3 regions of the Geobacillus sp. PLS 41 genome follow, and region 3 is predicted to be linked to each of the others. Evidence: riboswitches for the same ligand, from Rfam matches in the RefSeq annotation. Region 3 holds a riboswitch; each other region holds the start of a gene.
The links. Region 3 has a riboswitch for cobalamin ahead of ACVX3G_RS09250 (ABC transporter substrate-binding protein). Riboswitches for the same ligand answer to the same signal wherever they lie in the genome.
Positions count from the first base shown of each region.

Region 1: it holds a riboswitch for cobalamin, as region 3 does, so the genes downstream of both, ACVX3G_RS15715 (ribonucleoside-diphosphate reductase subunit alpha) here and ACVX3G_RS09250 (ABC transporter substrate-binding protein) in region 3, are expected to answer to the same signal.
Region 2: it holds a riboswitch for cobalamin, as region 3 does, so the genes downstream of both, ACVX3G_RS11310 ((2Fe-2S) ferredoxin domain-containing protein) here and ACVX3G_RS09250 (ABC transporter substrate-binding protein) in region 3, are expected to answer to the same signal.

Region 1 is NZ_CM151395.1:3,138,939-3,143,291, forward strand. Features, by position in the region: gene ACVX3G_RS15715 (ribonucleoside-diphosphate reductase subunit alpha) at 1-1,969, opposite strand, end outside; cobalamin riboswitch at 2,099-2,294, opposite strand; gene asnB (asparagine synthase (glutamine-hydrolyzing)) at 2,496-4,353, opposite strand, start outside.
Region 2 is NZ_CM151395.1:2,267,671-2,272,023, forward strand. Features, by position in the region: gene ACVX3G_RS11280 (glycerophosphodiester phosphodiesterase family protein) at 1-441, opposite strand, end outside; tRNA gene ACVX3G_RS11285 (tRNA-Gln) at 618-690, shown strand; gene rraA (ribonuclease E activity regulator RraA) at 948-1,433, shown strand; gene ACVX3G_RS11295 (hypothetical protein) at 1,485-1,739, shown strand; gene ACVX3G_RS11300 (retropepsin-like aspartic protease) at 1,729-2,109, shown strand; partial or broken gene ACVX3G_RS11305 (RraA family protein) at 2,127-2,267, shown strand; cobalamin riboswitch at 2,328-2,520, shown strand; gene ACVX3G_RS11310 ((2Fe-2S) ferredoxin domain-containing protein) at 2,702-3,076, shown strand; gene ACVX3G_RS11315 (HoxN/HupN/NixA family nickel/cobalt transporter) at 3,079-3,786, shown strand; gene cobJ (precorrin-3B C(17)-methyltransferase) at 3,788-4,353, shown strand, end outside.
Region 3 is NZ_CM151395.1:1,851,943-1,856,295, forward strand. Features, by position in the region: gene ACVX3G_RS09240 (APC family permease) at 1-1,070, shown strand, start outside; gene ACVX3G_RS09245 (PH domain-containing protein) at 1,255-1,869, shown strand; cobalamin riboswitch at 2,207-2,405, shown strand; gene ACVX3G_RS09250 (ABC transporter substrate-binding protein) at 2,547-3,506, shown strand; gene ACVX3G_RS09255 (FecCD family ABC transporter permease) at 3,472-4,353, shown strand, end outside.

The DNA.
Region 1 (4,353 bases), 1.3 Mb from region 3:
TCGGGTCAATGCTCGCTGTACTGCCGGCGATGATCGACGTCGAGGCGTTCGGCGCCACCGCCATCACATAGCCGTTTCGCATCCCATAGCGGGCCACGTCTTGCTTCAGCCGATCCCAATCCAATTCACCGTGGCTTTCGTAGCCGCGCCGCTCAAAATAAGCGCCTGTCTGCCAATCCGATCCTGGAAACGCCGGGTAGCTCCCTTTCTCTTTGGCGAGCTCCATGCTCGCTTGAATCGCCAAATACGCGATCGTTTCATACAGCTCGTCGGCATAGCGGACCGCTTCGTCCGACTCCCAGCGAATGCCTTTTAACGCCAACAAATGATGCCAGCCAAAGGTTCCAAGCCCGACAGCGCGGTATTTTTGATTCGTCAGGCCGGCTTGCAGCACAGGGATATTGTTTAAATCAATGACATTATCGAGCATCCGCATTTGAATCGGGATCAGCCGCGCCAAAACGCCGTCGGTCACCGCCCGCGCCAAGTTGATCGACGATAAGTTGCAGACGACAAAATCGCCTGGGATTTTCTCAATGATGATCGTCCCGTCTTTCACATATTGCCGCTTCGTCACTGTCGGGCTTTGGTTTTGCGCGATTTCCGTGCAAAGGTTGCTGCAGTAGATCATCCCGAGATGGCGATTCGGATTTTGCCGGTTCACTTCATCGCGGTAAAACATAAACGGCGTCCCCGACTCGAGCTGGCTGCGCATAATGCTTTTCATCACGTCGATCGCCGGCACTTTTTCTTTCGACAGCCTTGGTTCGTTGACGCATTGCCAATATTTTTCCCGAAAGCTGCCGCTCCCTTTTTCCTCATCATAAAAATCTTCCAAGCTAAACCCCATCACCTTCCGCACTTCATGCGGATCAAACAAGTACCAGTCGCCGCGCTGTTCGACTTGCTCCATGAACAAATCAGGGATGCAAACGCCGGTGAACAAATCATGCGTCCGCAGCCGTTCGTCGCCGTTGTTGAGCCGCGCATCGAGAAACGCAAAAATGTCTTTATGCCACACATCCAAATAGACGGAAATGGCTCCCTTTCGCTGTCCCAGTTGATCGACGCTCACCGCTGTATTGTTCAGCTGCTTCATCCACGGGATGACGCCGGAAGAGACCCCTTTGAACCCTTTAATGTCGCTGCCGCGCGAACGGATTTTGCCTAAATAGACGCCGATGCCGCCGCCCGATTTCGACAAATTGGCGATGTCGGTGTTGCTGTCATAAATTCCTTGCAAGCTGTCATCGACCGTATCGACAAAGCAGCTTGAGAGCTGGCCGTACGACTTCCCAGCGTTGGCAAGCGTCGGCGTCGCCACGGTCATGTATAAGTTGCTTAACGCCCAATACGCTTCCTTCACGAGCGCAAGCCGCTGCTTTTGCGGTTCATTCGCCATGAGCGTCATGGCAATGACCAAAAACCGCTCCTGCGGCAATTCATACAACCGCCGCTCATAATCGCGCGCCAAATACCGGTCCGCGAGCGTGCGCAGCCCAATGTACGTAAACAGCTTGTCCTTCTCCGGATCAAGAAACGCACCGATGGCGTCGACTTCTTCTTTCGTATAACGTTCAAGCAAGAACGGACTGTACACCCCTTGTTCCGTCAGCGCAACAAGCAGCGAGTAGAAATCGCCATACCGCTCGCGTTCATCGTACCCGCGCTGCCGCGCCGCTTCACGGTACAATTGCCGCAAATACAGCCGGGCGCACACAAACGTCCAGTCCGGCTCTTCTTCATCAATGTAAGAAAGTCCTTCCAAAATAGCCGTTTGGTGCAGCTGTTCTACCGTGACGGACTCCTTTCGGCTAAGAAGCTGCCAAACACGCTCGACGTATTCATCAAGCGACAGACGGCCGAATCCAGCCGCGGCTTGCTCAATCAGCGCCGCAAACTCTTCACGTGAAAACGAAACCGACTTCCCTTGATCATCGAGGATGACCGTTTTCGTCAATGTGGTCATTCGTTTCTTCCCTCCTCCATAAAAAAATCCGCTCGGGCAGGCGAGCGGATGAAACGACAGACGGAAAAAGGCAGACGAACCCCTTGTTCTTTTCCCCTATCGTTTCATCTTCTCACACCCCGAAGAACATGAAACGTTCCAAGCAAGGCAGGTCTCCTGACTCGTGCATCGTCCTACTTTGGGTCCTTCCCAGCGGCGCGCTGAATGGCTCTTGCCGCCAGTGGCCATCCCATTTCGTCCGCACATACAGTTGCGGGGGCAGTTCCGGATTCACACCGGATTCCCTATTAAGTCCTGATGGACACCGTTGCTTAGCAGAACAATATGTAGTTGTAAAAAAAGACCTCAAAACCAATATATAGTAGTTTAGCATCCTGATGGAACAAGCATATACCAAAACCGGGAAAATTGCAAGAGCGGGAGAAAGCAAATTTTCTCTTTCGCTTCGCCAAAGGCAAGGAAACTGTCCGCACCATCGAAAAAGGCGTTCTAGGTGTCGCCCTTAGAACGCCCTGTCGTTTCCCTGCTACGCCTCCAAAACAGACGCTGGCCGCTCCTCGCTTTGTGCGGATGAAGCAAAATCGTACTTCTTTTCCACATACACTTGATGCCAAACCATAAACGCCAAGACCGTCCACAGCTTGCGGCTGTGGTCCGCCTTGTGGCGGGCATGTTCATCCAGCAGCCGATAGAGCACGTCCTTATGGAACAGATGATCAGTTTCGCTTTCGTGGATGAGCTGTCTCGCCCAGTCATACATTTCGTTTTTCAGCCAGTGGCGAATCGGCACGGGAAACCCTAATTTTTTCCGGTTTAACACATGATCCGGTACGATGCCCTCGGCCGCTTTGCGCAAAATATATTTCGTCGTGCCGTTGGCTGTTTTCATGTCAGGGGCGATTTGCATAGCAACCTCAAATACCTTTTTGTCTAAAAAGGGAACGCGCAGCTCAAGCGAATGGGCCATCGTCATTTTGTCCGCTTTGACTAAAATATCGCCCCTTAGCCATGTATGAAGATCAATATACTGCATCCGGTTGACGGGTGGGTAATGAAGCGTTTCGCGGTAAAAAGGAGCCGTCACCGCCGTATATTCGCGCCCCTCTTGGTACGTTTTGAGCAACGCCGCTTTTTCCTTTTCGCTATAGATTTTCGCATTGCCGACATACCGTTCTTCAAGCGGCGTCGTGCCGCGCTCCAAAAAGCTTTTTCCTTTCATTCCGTCCGGAAGCATCTTCGCGATCACCCGCAACACCGCTTTTACGATGTTTGGCATGCGCGCAAACAGCCGCAACGACTCTGGTTCGCGGTAAATGTTGTAGCCGCCAAACAGCTCGTCCGCCCCCTCGCCGGAAAGCACAACCGTGACATGCTTTCTCGCCTCACGAGCGACAAAATACAGCGGCACAGCCGCAGGATCGGCAAGCGGATCGTCCATATGCCACATAATTTTCGGCAGCTCTTCCATATACTCCTGCGGTGAGATGACATAGCTAATGTTGTCTACCCCAAGCTTCTCTGCGGTTTCTTTTGCGACATCGATTTCACTGAACCCTTCCCGCTCAAACCCGACGGAAAATGTCTTCAGGTGCGGATGGAATTGTTTCGCGATGGCGACGATGAACGATGAATCAATGCCTCCCGACAAAAACGCACCGACCGGCACATCGCTGCGCATATGGACGTTGACCGAATCAAACAGCGCATCGCGGATTTTCTTTACAAGCTCCTCTTCCGATTGGCGAATGGGCTCGAAGGATGCCTTCCAATAACGATGAATGGTGAGCGGTTTTCCGACTTTTTTCTTGAGATAATGCCCCGGCTCCAGCTTGTAAATGCCGGCCGACATCGTCAGCGGCTCAGGGACATATTGGAATGTTAAATAATGCTGCAGGGAATCACCGTTTGGCGATTCCTGTCTGAGGGCCAGCAAGATGCTTTTCTTTTCCGAAGCGAAAAACGTGCGATCTCCTTGCTCCGCATAAAAAAACGGCTTAATGCCGAACGGATCCCGCGCCGCAAACACCGTTTTCTCTTGCTTGTCCCAAATGACAAACGCAAACATCCCGCGCAGCTTTTCGACCGCTTTTTCTTTTTCCGCGCTGTAAAGGGCAACAATCACCTCGGTATCCGAATGCGTCGCAAACGAATATCCTTTCGCCGCCAGCTCTTCCCGCAATTCAAGATAGTTGTAAATTTCCCCGTTAAAAATGATCCAATATCGATCGTTTTCATAAGACAGCGGCTGATGTCCCGCCTCCAGATCGATGATGCTCAAACGCCGAAAACCAAAACTCACGTAGTCATCAAAAAAATACCCCTCATCGTCGGGGCCGCGATGGGTAATCAGGCGGTTCATCTCCACCAACGTTGTTTTCCATGTT
Region 2 (4,353 bases), 420 kb from region 3:
CACACGCTCCGCTTTCAGCATCTGAATCACCTCATCAAGCGTCGGGATGCGCTCGCCGGCAAAGCGTGGATGAAACCACGACCCGGCATCCAGCCGCCTCAGTTCAGCGAACGAAAAATCATTTACCCGCCACGGAGCACGGCGCGGGTAGACCGTTTCGGCATTTGTCGTCCGGGCGAGCGTCGCATCATGCAGAGCAACGAGCTTCCCGTCTTTGGCTGCGCGCACATCGACTTCGATATAGTCCGCCTGCATGCGGGCGGCAAGGCGGTAGGATGAGAGCGTATGCTCCGGCGCGTATCCGGACGCGCCGCGGTGGGCGATGACGGCGGTTTTCGGCTGGCTGGATGGCTGCCAGGCAGCCGCGGCCGCTAAGACGATCGGCAACGATAACAAAAACAATGTGCAAAGATAGAAGCGAAAAACCGTGATCCGGCGCATATACATCTCTCCCCTTCCAGTTATCATATCGGGAAAACAAGTGCGAGGGAAAAACGAGGTGATATAGTGGGGAAAGGATGCTTGTACCGATAGTTTCGCACATCAAGCAAAGGGATATTCAGTTTGATGCATAAAGTGCGTTATCATGCCGCATACTGTAAACGACAACAAAACGTTGGGCTATAGCCAAGCGGTAAGGCAACGGACTTTGACTCCGTGATGCGCTGGTTCGAGATCCAGCTAGCCCAGCTGAACGTCTGGTCAAACCGGAGGGGCTTTGAGCCGGTGAAAACGGTCTCCGCTATATATCGGCGCGGGGCCGTTTTTTATGGTTTCAATGCGATCGGTGGAATACATCGAAGCGATTAACCGCCACACAATGGTTTGGTTCACATCGCCGCGTTCGTGTCAGTCGTTCGAATGAAAGATCGTCGACAAAAAACTGCTGAGGCAGAAGGATTTTGGCGAATGACGGCGAATGCAAAACATGAAAGGGGAGAGCGACAATGAAAACAGCCGATTTATGCGATCAATTTTTAGACGAGTTGCAAGTATGCGAGTTGCCGTTCCAATCGTACGGCGGAAAGCGGGCGTTTTCCGGGCCGATTGCGACGGTCGATGTGTTTGAAGACAACGTCCTTGTCCGAGAAGCGCTGGAGACGGTGCCGCCGGGGACGGTGCTCGTGGTCGATGGAAAAGGCTCGCGCCGCGTCGCGCTATTAGGCGACCGGCTGGCGCAAATCGCTTGCGAGAGGGGGCTTGCTGGCGTCATCATCCACGGCTGCATCCGCGATTCAGCGGAAATTGGCGCCATGCCGATTGGCGTGATGGCGATCGGCACATGCCCGGTGAAAAGCAAAAAAGAGGGAAAAGGCTCACGCGACGTTGCGCTCGAGTTTGGCGGCGTCCGCTGGGAGCCAGGGGCGTACGTGTACGCTGATGCGGACGGCGTTGTCGTCGCCAACAAAGATTTGTTGGCGAAAAATGGTTGACGGCTGCGGTTGAGTCTCGTTCAATACAACGAACAGGTTGAGGCGATGGAGATGGAATGGCAGGAAGTGCGTTCATTGTATCCAAATCAATTTGTGAAATTACAAGTATTAAAGTCCCATTTAGAGGGAGATCAAGAAATCATTGAAGAGGTGGCTGTTATCGGAACGGTTTCGGACAAGGATGCAACTCGTGAGTTGCTGCAATCGAAAGGGAATCAGCTTGTTTATCATACTAGCCACAAGGAGATTGTTTTAAAAGTTCGGGGAGCGATTGGCCTGAGAGGGAAATTTCATTATGCAGATTGAATATCGTGAAGGCTTGCTGTTTGCATCGATCGAAATCGTTTATCAAGGAAGGTCTAAGTTGATTCATAATATGGTGATTGATACTGGTGCGGCGAAAACAGTGATTTCTCAAAATGCAGTAGAAGATATTCATTTGCGGGTAGAGCCGGGCGATCGTATTGTGGCTTATTACGGAATCGGTGGGAAAGAGTACGCGTTTACAAAAAAATTAGACTGTATTCAGCTAGATTCTTTCCAGCTAAGAGAGTATGAAATTGATTTTAGCGGGATGGACTATGAGGGGATTAACGGTTTGTTAGGATTGGATATATTGCTGGGCGCTGGATTTGTCTTAGACCTGGACAAGTTGGAGATGTATCGTTCTGGTTGAAATGGAACGCCCGCTCGAAATGCCAAAAAGAAGGAAAAGGCGCCCGCGACGTTGCGCTCGAGTTTGGCGGCGTCCGCTGGGAGCCAGGGGCGTACGTGTACGCTGATGCGGACGGCGTTGTCGTCGCCAACAAAGATTTGTCGGCAAAAAACGGTTGACGGCAACGCATTGGTTGTACTACGATGAAAACGGATGCTTGTTCCATGACAGCGCATATATGGCGGTAAGACAAACAAGGTGCCTAGCCCGCTTAGGGCTTGGGTGAAAAAGGGAAGCTCGGTGAAAATCCGGCACGGTGCCCGCCACTGTGATGGGGAGCTTTGCGGCAACAAGTCACTGAAGGATGCTTCGGGAAGACGCCGCCAAGCGATGATCCTAAGTCAGGAGACCTGCCTTGTTTGGATCGGACGGATGCCTACGGGACTATAGGCAGACGTGCGGGAGAATGACGGCTTTAGGGGCCCTGTTTGGGCCGTTTACGGCTTTCGTATACATTTTTCTGCACCTCTGCTGTAGAGGTGCTTTTTCTTTTGTCGAAAAACCGTCCGTCTGCCGCATTTCATTCTACCATTCTAGCAAAAGGGGGGATTTGGTGGCGACGTGGGATTTGCGGGGAATGAAGCATCATGTGCTCATTTGCAACGGAGGGACGTGCCTCCGCCATGGCGGAGATGACGTGACAACCGCGGTGCGCGAGGAAATCGCCCGCCTTGGGCTTGACGACGCTGTCCATACAACAAGGACGCGCTGCAACGGACGCTGTCAAGATGCGTGTGTGATGATCGTCTACCCGGATGGCGTCTGGTACCGGTTGATGACACCGGAGAAGGCAAAAGAGGTCGTCCATCGCCATTTGCAAAACGGCGAGCCGCTTCGCGCGTGGGCGACGTATGAATACCGTGAAGACGGGTTGACCCGTCTTGGTGGGACGGAGTCGGTTATTGGCGTTCGAAAGAGGAGGACGTAATGATGGAATGGGCCAGTTATGTAATGTTAGCGATATTTCTCGGCATGCGTCATGGGATGGACAGCGACCATGTCGCGGCCATTGCGGATATGGTCGGAAGCGAGTCGCGGCGAAGACAGCAGTTGGCGCTCGGAATCATGTACGCTATTGGACACGGAGCAATCGTGTTTGTCATGGGGGTGGCGGCGCTCATGGTCGGCGCCCGGCTTTCCGAGTCGTCAGCCGCCGCCATTGAGCTCTTAGTTGGCGTTACGCTTGTGCTTCTTGGCGGGATGATGCTTTTTTCTCTTTTTCGGCGGGGTGAGGTGAAAAGCCGGTTTCAGCTCCTTTATGAGTTCGGCCATACGGTTACTCGATGGCTGCGGGGAAGGCGGGAAATGGACAGTTGCCGTTCTTTTTCGCATGTTGGTTGGGCTGGCGCCTTGATCATCGGCATCATTCATGGCATTGGCGTCGAAAGCCCGACCCAGCTAGCCATTATCACCCACGCGGTCGGAAAAGTGCGTGTGAGCGCCGCTGTCCTTCAGCTTGTGCTGTTTGTCGCCGGCTTGCTCATTGCGACGATTGCTACAGCGGCTGGATTATCGTGGGGATTTTGGAAAGCAAAGCAGCGGGAACGACTGTTTTATGTCCTTGGTGCGGTCACAGGGATTTACAGCATATGGTTAGGGATGTCGATGATAATCGAGATATGGAGAGGGGGGCTGTAAAGTGGGCGGCAAATTGCTCATTGTCGGCTTTGGCCCGGGAAGCGTCGACCATATGACGAAACGGGCTCGGGAAGCGATTGAAGAAAGCGACGTCATCATTGGCTACAAAACGTACATCGAACTTGTGCGCGATCTCATTGCTGGAAAAGAGATCATTAGCACGGGCATGACCGAAGAAGTGAGCCGCGCCCAAGCGGCGGTGAAGTGGGCCGAGCGCGGCAAAACGGTCGCCGTCATTTCAAGCGGCGACGCCGGGTTGTACGGCATGGCGGGGCTCGTGTATGAAGTGTTGATCGAAAAAGGGTGGACGAAAGCGAGTCCGATTGAAGTCGAAGTCATCCCCGGCATTTCCGCCATTCATTCGTGCGCTGCATTGCTTGGGGCGCCGATTATGCACGATGCGTGTACGATCAGCTTGAGCGACCATTTGACGCCGTGGGAGCTGATTGAAAAGCGGATTGACGCCGCGGCGGCGGCCGATTTTGTCATTGCGTTGTACAATCCGAAAAGCGGGCGGCGCACTCGGCAGATTGTGGAGGCGCAACGCATCCTGCTCCGCCATCGTGC
Region 3 (4,353 bases):
TCGGTTTTATGGCAGGCTGGGTCATTTTGCTTGATTACATTTTCGTTCCGGCTCTTCTCTATTTGGTCAGCGCTGCTGCCTTAGCCGATATTGTGCCGCAAGTGCCGATTTCCGTGTGGCTCGTTCTGTTTATTGCCATGAATACGGTCATTAATATTCTCGGGATCGAGATGACGGCCAAAGCGAACAAAGTGATTGTTGTTTTAGAGCTCATCGTCCTTGCAGTGTTTGTGATCACAGGAATTATTGCGATTATAAAAGGTGTCAATGGAGCGCAGTTTACGTTCAAACCGCTGTACGATCCTAATCATTTCAGCGCGGAGACGGTGATGGGGGCGGTGTCGGTGGCCGTCTTGAGCTTCCTTGGTTTTGATGCGGTGTCGACGCTGGCTGAGGAAACAAGGGACGGGAAATCATCGATCGGCAAAGCGATCATTTTCGCTTTGCTCGTTGTCGGTGCGCTTTTCATCGTGCAAACATGGGTCGCCGCTCTCATTTGGCCTGATTATACGACGTTTAAAAACGCGGACGTGGCGTTTTATCAGATTGCGGAGCTGGCAGGCGGACCATGGCTGAAATGGACAACGATCGTCGCCACCGCGCTTTCGTGGGGGATCGCGAACGCGCTCGTCGCCCAAGCAGCCATCTCCCGCATTTTGTACAGCATGGGTCGCGACCGTAAACTGCCCAGTGTGCTGGCTAAAGTGCATCCGAAATTTCAAACGCCATACGTCAGCACATTGCTTGTCGCTGTGATTTCGCTCATTGTCACGACGGTGTTCGCCTCACAAATTGATAAACTCGCTTCGCTTGTCAACTTTGGCGCCCTGACGGCTTTCCTCTTTTTGCATGTGTCGGTGATGAACTATTTCTTGCGCAAACAAAAGAGTAACGATTATATTAATCATCTCTTGTTTCCGCTCATCGGTTTTGTTATCATCGGCTATGTATGGATGAATCTGGACCCGCTCAGCAAAAAGCTAGGATTGATTTGGATCGCGATTGGACTCGTTTATCTGGTCTTTTTGCGACTCACGAACAAAGACTCCCGTCTAAGCGGGGAACTGTAGTTGCTTGTAAGGCCTGACGCCGTCATAAAAGGCGTTGGGTCTTTCGTTTTTTGCCGACGATGAAACATTTTTTCGATCGCGACGTATTACGAATGAGAGTACGGCGCCTTGTTAAGGCAAAACACCGTTCATCCGCAATAGGCGGGCGCCGATAAAACATGGAAGGAGCCGGGGGAACATGAGCATGTTTGGAAAAGTCGCCGCCGATGTGCTTGGGCTAAGCGACATCGGCTCGGTTATTCAACCGAAAGACTATGACAAAGTAGATGCCGATGATTATGTGATGCACGAGGATGGAGAAAAAATCTATTTTCTTATCAAATCGAAATCGGATGAGTATTGCTTCACCAACCGCGCGCTCATTCATCTGGACGGCACGAGCGCTGCGAGCAAAAAACGGACGCTGCGCCGCTACGATTACTATAAGCATCCGATTTCCGACGTGTCGCTCGAAACAGCCGGGACGGTCGACTTGGACGCGGAAATCAAATTTAAAATCGGGTCGCACTGCTATTCGATTGATGTGCATAAAAAGCATATTGAGGAATTGAAAGATTTGTATAAATCGCTGCTGGCGATCGCGGAGATTTGCCATGAAAACGAAATGAAATTCCACTATGCTGAGCGGAGTTTGGAACTGGCGGTCAAGGTGTTTGCCAACATGCGCGGCGACGGCGTCAATGTGTCGGCGGATTTTCAGGCCGTGAATGAATACGCTTTTTGCTGGCTGACGGAAGCGAAAAAGAACTATACGGTGAAGGATTTCGGGTTTGTGTTTGACAAATATATTCAACAGTGACGAGATGAAGGTTGTATCGGGGAAAGACGCCGTGCCAGAGGTGGGGCGTCTTTCCTAATTTTTTTAGCGACATATGGAAAAGGAACGTTTCTCCGCAGCCGGAAGAAACTCAAAAGATGAGGTTTGTGGGAATCGATGAATAGGCAACATGGCGGCATTTGACATCGCGGAGCTCGATGCAACGGCGCATGCGGCGTTCCGTACAAAACACGGACACTGGAGCCGAGCTGCCTGACCGCAAAAGTGATCGATGACCGCCTGCCGCCAGCCCACTGTAAATTCACAGTTGTCAAATGCCAGGCCTTGCTTTAATATAAAAATGTCCATATCCGATAACTAAATCAACTCGCAGCAAGGCGCCGAAAAGGCTTAATAGGGAATCCGGTGGGAATCCGGAGCTGTCCCCGCAACTGTCAATGCGGACGAAATGAAATCGCCACTGTACGGACGGATGGCTTGCGCTGTTTTCCGTACGGGAAGGCTTCAGAGTAGGATGAAGCATGAGCCAGTAGACCTGCCTTGCTTGCCGCAGTTTCCGAATCTTCGGGGGGTGAGACGCGGAAACAGTCGCATAGGGCATTGTTGTGCCCATTGGCGGTCTGTTTCGCGCTCATTCCCAGATTTAGGCGGAATGGGCGTTTTTTATTGTACATACATCACTGAAGGGGGAATGACGGATGAAACGTTGGACATGGCCGGCGGTGGTGGCGGTGTTCTTCCTTCTGGCCGCCGTGCTGGTCGGCTGCAGCGGTGGAGCCAATAGCAACGCCCAGCCAGCGAAAAAAGAAGAACCGAAAACGGAACAAGCGGCGTTTCCGGTGACGGTGAAAGACGGGCTTGGCGAGGATGTCACGATCAAAGCGGAACCGAAAAAGATCGTCTCGCTCATCCCAAGCAATACGGAAATCGCCTATGCGTTGGGGTTGGGCGATAAGATCGTCGGCGTCAGCGATTTTGACAATTACCCGGAAGACGTCAAAACGAAAACGAAAATCGGCGGCATGGAATTCAACGTCGAGAAAATCATTTCGCTCAAACCGGATCTTGTCTTGGCCCACGCGTCAAGCGCCCATAACTCGCGCGATGGCCTCAAGCAATTGAAAGACGCCGGCATCACCGTGCTTGTCGTGAATGACGCGAAGTCGTTCGACGATGTGTATGCGTCCATCGAATTGATCGGCAAAGCGACCGGGGCGTCGGACAAAGCGAAGCAAGTGATTGATGAGATGAAAGAGAAGCTTGCGCAAATTCAAGAAAAAGCGAAACAAATCCCGGCGGACAAACAAGCGAACGTCTGGATTGAAGTGTCGCCGCCGCCGCAGCTGTATACGGCCGGCAAAGGGACGTTTATGGATGAGATGCTTCAAGTGATTTCAGCGAAAAACGTCGCCGGCAGCTTGGAAGGCTGGCCGATGGTGACGGAAGAAAAAGCAGTGGCCTATAAGCCGGATGTGATCATCACGACATACGGCGGAGCGAAGCAAGTGTTTGCGCGCGCTGCTTGGAAAGACGTGCCGGCGGTGAAAAACAAGCGGGTGTATGACGTCAACACCGACTTAGTAAGCCGCCCGGGTCCGCGCCTTGTCGAAGGGGTCGAGGAACTTGCCAAAGCCGTTTACCCGGATGTGTTCAAGTAAAACGTGGATGTATATATTGGCCGTCACGGCGGCCATGTTATCGTTGCTCGTAGGGATATCGACAGGATCGCTGTCGATTCCCTTTTCTTCTATTGTTCGCATTCTTGCGTCCGAATGGTTTGGTATGCCGCTTCCGTCTGACATTCCGGCCGATTGGGTGCCGATCGTGATGGCGATCCGCTTGCCGCGCGTCGTGCTCGCTTTTTTGGTCGGGGCGTCATTGGCGCTGGCTGGCGCGGCGTTCCAAGGGTTGCTGAAAAATGCGCTCGCCGATCCGTACACGCTCGGCGTCTCGTCCGGCGCCTCGGTCGGGGCGGTGCTCGTCATCTTTCTCGGCTGGCAATGGCCGCTCTTTGGCACGTTCACGCTGCCGATCGTGAGCATTTTATGCGGCATGGCGACGCTTGTCGCCGTTTTGGCGTTCACTCGCGCGGTTGAGCCGCAGCTGTCGGTTGAGACGATCATTTTAGCCGGCATTATCTTCGGCGCGTTTTTCAGCGCCTTCATTTCACTGATGATCGCTTTGACCGGGGAAGAATTGCGGCAAATCATCTCATGGCTGATGGGAAGCGTCGCGATGCGCGGCTGGAAATACAGCGGGCTTTTGTTGCCGTTTTTTCTCATCGGCGCGGCGGTGCTTCTCGCCAACGGCCGCGAGTTGAACGCGTTTGCTTTTGGCGAGGCGGCGGCGCTTCATGTCGGCGTTGATGTTACGCGCCGAAAAGTCATCATTTTGACGGCGGCGGCGCTGCTCACCGGCGCGGCGGTGTCGGTGTCCGGGACGATCGGTTTTGTTGGGCTCGTTGTTCCGCATATGGTTCGGCTTGTGTGCGGGCCAAACTATCGG